DNA from 2 places in the Agrobacterium sp. H141 genome. Region 1 is predicted to be linked to the other one. Evidence: riboswitches for the same ligand, from Rfam matches in the RefSeq annotation. Region 1 holds a riboswitch; the other holds the start of a gene.
The links. Region 1 has a riboswitch for S-adenosylmethionine ahead of ACWPM9_RS18155 (O-succinylhomoserine sulfhydrylase). Riboswitches for the same ligand answer to the same signal wherever they lie in the genome.

Region 1 (3,379 bases):
GGGCTTTGTCGTATTTCAGTTGCTGTTCGGTGGTGTGATCGTATCCGCATTGCTCCATCCGGCTCTCGTCGTCGCACTGATCCAATCTTGCATGTTCATGCTTGAAACGCCGAAGCCGCCGATCAGCGCGCTTCAGATTATTCTGATCGTTGTCGATCTTCTCAACGTCATGGGATCTTATGCGGTGTTCATCGCACTCGGTGTCTCACCCATGATGCCGCAGGAAAAACAACGAATCGGCATGCGATGGATTGGTGTCCCGGTCTACTGGATGATGATCACCATCGCTGCCTGGCGCGCCGTGTTTGAACTCAGGCGCAATCCGTTCTTCTGGCACAAGACACCCCATTCGCCGGCAGCACAGGAACAAGTGCGTCGCCAGAGATGGTGGAGCCGGAGATGGAAGCCAAGACTTTGGAGCGGGTGAAGGGAATCGAACCCTCGTATTCAGCTTGGGAAGCTGCTGCTCTACCATTGAGCTACACCCGCGATGAGACTTCATTACCAGCAAGCGACGGCAGCCAGCAAGCGCAAAAACGAAGGCTCAGCCTGCGCGGAAATGCTTGGAGAGCTTCAGGCCCTGCGCCTGATAGTTCGACCCGAGCCCGGTGCCATAAAGCCCTTCCGGCTTTTCCTGCATGTCCTCATAAACCAGCCGGCCGATAATCTGGCCATGCTCGAGAATGAAGGGGACTTCGTGGCTGCGCACTTCCAGTACAGCACGGCTTCCGGCACCGCCGGCGCCCGCATGTCCAAAGCCCGGGTCGAAGAAGCCGGCATAGTGCACGCGGAACTCACCCACCAGCGGGTCGTATGGCGTCATTTCAGCAGCATAAAGGGGAGGCACATGCACAGCCTCGTTGGAAACGAGAATATAGAACTCGTCCGGATCGAGGATCAGTTCGCGGCTGCCGCGGTTATAGATCGGTTCCCAGAAGTCGAGAATGTCGTGGGCGGCTTTCCGGTCAACATCTATCACAGAAGTGTGGTGCTTGCCCCGATAGCCGATCAGACCGTCAGGGCTGGAGCCGGTCAGGTCGATCGAAAGCGCAATGCCACCGCCGGAGACATTGGGCACATCACTGGCAACAAGCGTTTCAGCGGAATGCAGGTCCAGCAATTGCGCTTCTGACAGCAAGGCGTGCCCGACACGAAAGCGGATCTGCGACAGGCGTGAGCCGCGTCGAACGATGATCGGGAATGTCCGCGGCGAAATCTCCAGATAGAGCGGCCCTTTATAGCCGGCCGGCACCTTGTCGAACTCCTGGGCCCGGTCGACCATGACGCGGGTAAAGATGTCCAGGCGACCAGTGGAACTCTTGGGGTTCGCCGACGCCGAAATATCCTCTGGAAGCTCAAGGCTTTCCATCAGCGGAACGATGTAGACGCAGCCGGTTTCCAGCACCGCTCCGTTCTCAAGGTCGATCTCGTGAAGGGTCAGCCGCTCAAGCTTCTCGGCAACGGTGCAGCCGGGGCCCGGCATGAAACTGGCGCGCACGCGGATAGCTTTCGAGCCAAGGCGCAGATCGAGGCTGGCTGGCTGTATCTGGTCGCTGTCGAGTGTGTCCTGGCTTTTCAGCTGACCTTCAGCGAAGAGCGCCTTGATGGCGCGGTCGGCCAGAATGCCTGATTTCCTAGTCATGTCGTCGTTCCTGTTTGGCGAGACAAAATCAAAAGCGGAGAATTGACGCAAGTCACCAACCGGCGTATTAGGCCCTTATCCCGTGGTGATTTGGCCGGTCGGCTTGCAGCCACGTTAAACAAATGGCTAAAAAGACCGGGTATGAAACCGGTCTGCTTTTGCGACCGGTTTTTTTTGTTTGAAAGGCACGTGGCATGAGCAAGAAATGGCGCCCGGCAACGCAACTTGTCCATGGAGGAACACTCCGCTCGCAATACGGTGAGGTATCGGAAGCAATCTTCCTGACCCAGGGCTTCGTCTACGACAATTCCGCCGCCGCAGAGGCGCGCTTCAAGGGCGAGGACGACGGTTTTATCTACGCCCGTTACGGCAGCCCGACCAATGATATGTTTGAAAAGCGCATGTGCATGCTGGAAGGTGCCGAAGATGCGCGCGCCACGGCATCGGGCATGGCCGCAATCACGGCTGCGATCATGTGTCAGCTGAAAACGGGCGACCACATCGTTGCTGCTCGCGCCCTGTTCGGTTCGTGCCGCTGGGTGGTCGAGACGCTCGCCCCTCGCTATGGCATCGACTGCACACTGGTCGATGGTCGCGATCTCGCAAAATGGGAAGAGGCGATCCGCCCCAATACAAAGGTCTTCTTCCTCGAAAGCCCGACCAATCCGACACTGGAAGTGGTTGATATTGCAGCCGTGGCAAGACTGGCCGATCAGGCAGGCGCGACACTGGTTGTCGACAATGTCTTTGCAACTCCGCTGTTCCAGAAGCCTTTGGAACTGGGTGCACATGTCGTCGTCTACTCCGCAACCAAGCATATCGATGGTCAGGGTCGTTGTCTGGGAGGCGTCGTTCTGTCCAACAAGGAATGGATCGACGAAAACCTGCATGACTATTTCCGTCATAGCGGTCCCGCCATGTCTCCGTTCAATGCATGGACATTGCTGAAGGGCATTGAGACGCTGCCTCTGCGGGTAAAGCAGCAGACGGAGAATGCGGCAAGGATCGCCGACCTGCTCGCCGACAGCGGCAAGGTGGCCCGTGTCATTTATCCGGGACGCGCCGATCATCCTCAGGCCAGCATCATTGCAAAGCAGATGACGGGCGGATCGACGCTCGTTGCCTTCGAAATGAAGGGCGGCAAGGATGCGGCCTTCGCCTTGCAGGACGCATTGGACGTGGTGACCATCTCCAACAATCTTGGCGATGCCAAGAGCCTGATCACCCATCCGGCAACCACCACGCACAAGAACCTCAGTGACGAAGCGCGTGCGGAGCTGGGCATAACCGATGGCACCGTCCGGTTGTCCTGCGGTATCGAGGATGGCGACGATCTGCTCGAGGACTTCGCCCGGGCATTGGATGTCGTGAAGGCCTGACCTCTGTCACGCTACCGATAATTGTCGCGTGGATGCCCAGAAATAATCTGTAACAAAGGCTGTGGAGCGTGCATGCGCCACAGCCTTTTATTGACGTTAACGTCAGGCTGTAGAATATGGTTAACGAACTGATTGGAGGTTTGGCGAATGTATCGAGCCCTGACGAGGGACATAGAGGTGAGTGTCGAGCCGTATTATCTGGAGGAGCAATCCGATCCGGGTGACGACCGCTATGTCTGGGGCTATCGTGTCGTCATATCAAACCATTCCGACAAGCCGGTGAGACTGATCAACCGTTACTGGAATATCACCGATCAAAACGGGCAGGTGGACGAGGTTCGCGGCCCGGGGGTCGTCG
Region 2 (3,379 bases), 610 kb from region 1:
TTGCGCCGTCGAGCAATGGCGTACCGCCAAAGGAAAGCTTGATGTCGTCGAGTTTCAAAATGGGAGGCGCCAAGGTTTCAGGCTCCGGTCAGGTCATGAGGGCGCGCAAGGATCACGGCATCGCCGCTGCCCAGCGTGAATTCGACTGGTCCTTCGGCGACGTTCGAAATCGTCCGCGAAGAACCGAATGGAAGGGTAAAGTCGTTGAGCGGGTAGCGTGCATTGCGAATGGTAAGGCCTTCAAGCCTTGTCAGACCAAGCACGGAAAACAGCGAGCCTTGCGGCAAGTCGAGATGCAAGGGCCTTGAAAGCAACGGATATGCTTCTTCGTCGCCCGAGGTCATCATCACGTCCAGACCGGATTTCGCCAATGCGACACCGGCAATCAGGTGCATCATCGCATGGTCGGAGCGCTCACCGCCAAGCGCGCCCACCAGAACAAGCTTGCGCGCCCCTCGGGCTATCGCCTCATCCACGGCAATCTCCCCGTCCGTCACATTCTTTCTGGCCGGATAAGGCATCCTCAAAATGCCGGGATAATCGCTTTCGGGCAGGTCATCGGAACTGTCGAAATCGCCAACCCAAAGCTCAGGCTGAAGTCCCAGCATTTTCGCGTGACGCATGCCACCATCAGCGGCAATGGCGCGCGTGTCGGCGACGACTTGTTTAAGCCGTTCCGAAGGCGTCAGCATTCCACCAAGAAGGATTGTAAAAGCGGGTTCGTTCATGAAACGAGCCCTTAGCGCATCTTTACGCAAAAGGGAAAGGCGCATCGAAACAGCGGTACTGTATAGAAGTACCAAAACGCGGCGCCTTCACCCTTGTTGCCAGATCGATCTAAGACCGATGCGATCATATCTCACGCAAATGGGCGCGATTACCGCCCTGCAGCTACTTTTTTGCGAGGTCCCGGAATCAGCCCTTCGCGCTGTGCTTTCTTGCGGGCCAGCTTGCGCATGCGGCTGATGCCTTCTGCCTTTTCGCGAGCGCGGCGAGCAGATGGCTTCTCATAGGCTTGGCGAGCCTTCATTTCACGGAAAAGGCCTTCGCGCTGCATCTTCTTTTTCAGCGCACGCAACGCCTGGTCTACATTGTTGTCACGGACAATAACTTGCACGTTGTCTCCTTCGTTTGAGGTAACACATAGTTCGTGCCCGCCGATAAGGCGGTATGAACGACGGCACTCTTCAGGTGCTATTTCGCTTTCGGCTGAGAGCGATGCCGGGCATAAAATTATGTGGTCCGCGCAAGGCGAAGAAACCCGGCCACGCGTCTTATGTAGTCAGCACCCCCTCCGGGTCAAGCCCGAACAGCACAGGTTGCATCATGCTTTTTCGTTGACCACCTGCTGCGGCAGAGCTATCAAAGCTGCTGATCGTGGTGATTTGGCCGGCCGGCTTGCAGCCACGTTAAACAAATCGCTAAAGGGCCGTGGCAAGTTGACAGACTTCCCGGAACCGGTGGCGATCACCAAGCGGCCGGATTTTTGTACGCGGTATTCCGCGACGAGAAGGAAAGTCGAGCCAAATATGCCGATCAAGATCCCCGATACGCTACCAGCCTTCGAAACCCTCCTTGATGAGGGCGTGCGCGTCATGACGGAAACCGAAGCGATCCGCCAGGACATCCGCCCCTTGCAAATCGGCCTCCTCAACCTCATGCCGAACAAGATCAAGACAGAGCTTCAGATCGCAAGACTGGTCGGCGCATCACCGCTTCAGGTGGAGTTTTCGCTCATCCGCATCGGCGGGCACAGGGCCAAAAACACGCCGGAAGAGCACCTGCTCTCATTCTATGAAACCTGGGATGAAGTGAAGGACCGTCAGTTCGACGGCTTCATCATCACCGGCGCTCCGATTGAAACGCTCCCCTTTGAGGATGTGACCTACTGGGATGAAATGTGCCAGATCCTCGATTGGACAAAGACCAATGTTCACTCCACGCTGAATATCTGCTGGGGTGCGATGGCTGCGATCTATCATTTTCATGGCGTGCCGAAATATGCGCTCGGTGAAAAGGCCTTCGGTGTCTATCGTCATCAGAACCTCAAGCCGTCATCCGTCTATCTCAGTGGGTTCTCCGATGATTTCCAGATCCCGGTATCGAGATGGACAGAAGTTCGAAGAGCCGACATCGAGAAGGTTGAGGGCCTCGAGATTCTGATGGAATCGGATGAAATGGGTGTCTGCCTTGTTCAGGAAGAAGCATCCAGGCGCCTCTACATGTTCAACCATGTCGAATATGATTCCACCTCTCTCGCAGATGAATATTTCCGCGACGTGGAGACGGGCGCGCCGATCAAGCCGCCCTTCAATTATTTTCCCGGAGATAATCCGGACCGGCCGCCGCAAAACCGCTGGCGCAGCCATGCCCACCTTTTTTTCGGAAACTGGATCAACGAAATCTATCAGACCACGCCATACGAGCTGAAGGCCATCGGAAAGACGGGCAGCTAGGCATTCAAGGGGAGGAATAACAACGTGACAAGCGATCAGTCAAAGCTTGAGCTTTTTGGAACGGATAAGAAAGGCCAACCGGTTCACCGCATCCATTTATCAGGCGGTGGCCTGAAGGCCTCCATCCTGACCTGGGGTGGAGTGCTTCAGGATCTGCGCCTCGACGGCCATGAACCTTCTCTCGTGCTCGGCTTCGAACGCTTCAGCGACTATCTGGCCCATTCCCCTTACTTCGGCACCACGCCGGGTCGCTACGCCAACCGCATCGCCAATGGTCGCATGACGATCGACGGCAAAAGCTACCAGCTTGACCTGAACGAAGGCGGCTATGGCCACCTTCATGGCGGCGGCGATGGCATGGGGGTCAATACTTGGGAACTCGTTGACTATGGAAGCGATTACGCCGTCCTGACATTTACCGATCCTGACGGCCGGGGCGGTTATCCCGGCAACTGCACTGTGAAGACCACCTACCGATTGAAGGAAGGCGGCATTTTTTCCGTCACGCATGAAACCATCACGGATCAACCGACACCCGCCAATATCTGCCATCATTCCTATTTCAATCTGGATGGTGGCGATACGATTCTCGATCATCGGATCATGATCGCCGCCAAGCATTATCTTCCCGTTGACGACAAGCTCATACCGACGGGTGAACAGCGTTCAGTCGAGAAAACACCATTCGATTTTCGTGAAATTGCGCCTATCCGCAGGGGTGAAAACGGCAAGCAAGTGCCTTTCGACCATAATTTCTGCTTGTCCGCCGAACGCACAGAGAAACGCAGCATCGCGCGGGTTGAAAGCCTTGCATCCGGCGTTAGCCTTGATGTCCGCTCGACCGAGCCCGGCGTTCAATTCTATATCGGCGGATCACTGGATGTGCCGGTGCCGGGCCTCGACGGCCGCCACCATCAACCATT

Region 2: another riboswitch for S-adenosylmethionine. It lies ahead of metA (homoserine O-acetyltransferase MetA); the one in region 1 lies ahead of ACWPM9_RS18155 (O-succinylhomoserine sulfhydrylase).

The regions. Positions count from the first base shown of each region.
Region 1 is NZ_CM169893.1:3,861,488-3,864,866, reverse strand. It holds gene ACWPM9_RS18170 (glycosyltransferase family 2 protein) at 1-427, shown strand, start outside; tRNA gene ACWPM9_RS18165 (tRNA-Gly) at 416-489, opposite strand; gene ACWPM9_RS18160 (2'-deoxycytidine 5'-triphosphate deaminase) at 545-1,642, opposite strand; SAM riboswitch at 1,715-1,793, shown strand; gene ACWPM9_RS18155 (O-succinylhomoserine sulfhydrylase) at 1,837-3,021, shown strand; gene apaG (Co2+/Mg2+ efflux protein ApaG) at 3,169-3,379, shown strand, end outside.
Region 2 is NZ_CM169893.1:191,543-194,921, reverse strand. It holds gene ACWPM9_RS00885 (ABC-F family ATP-binding cassette domain-containing protein) at 1-73, opposite strand, end outside; gene ACWPM9_RS00880 (thiamine diphosphokinase) at 78-728, opposite strand; gene rpsU (30S ribosomal protein S21) at 878-1,117, opposite strand; SAM riboswitch at 1,368-1,445, shown strand; gene metA (homoserine O-acetyltransferase MetA) at 1,530-2,456, shown strand; gene ACWPM9_RS00865 (aldose epimerase family protein) at 2,481-3,379, shown strand, end outside.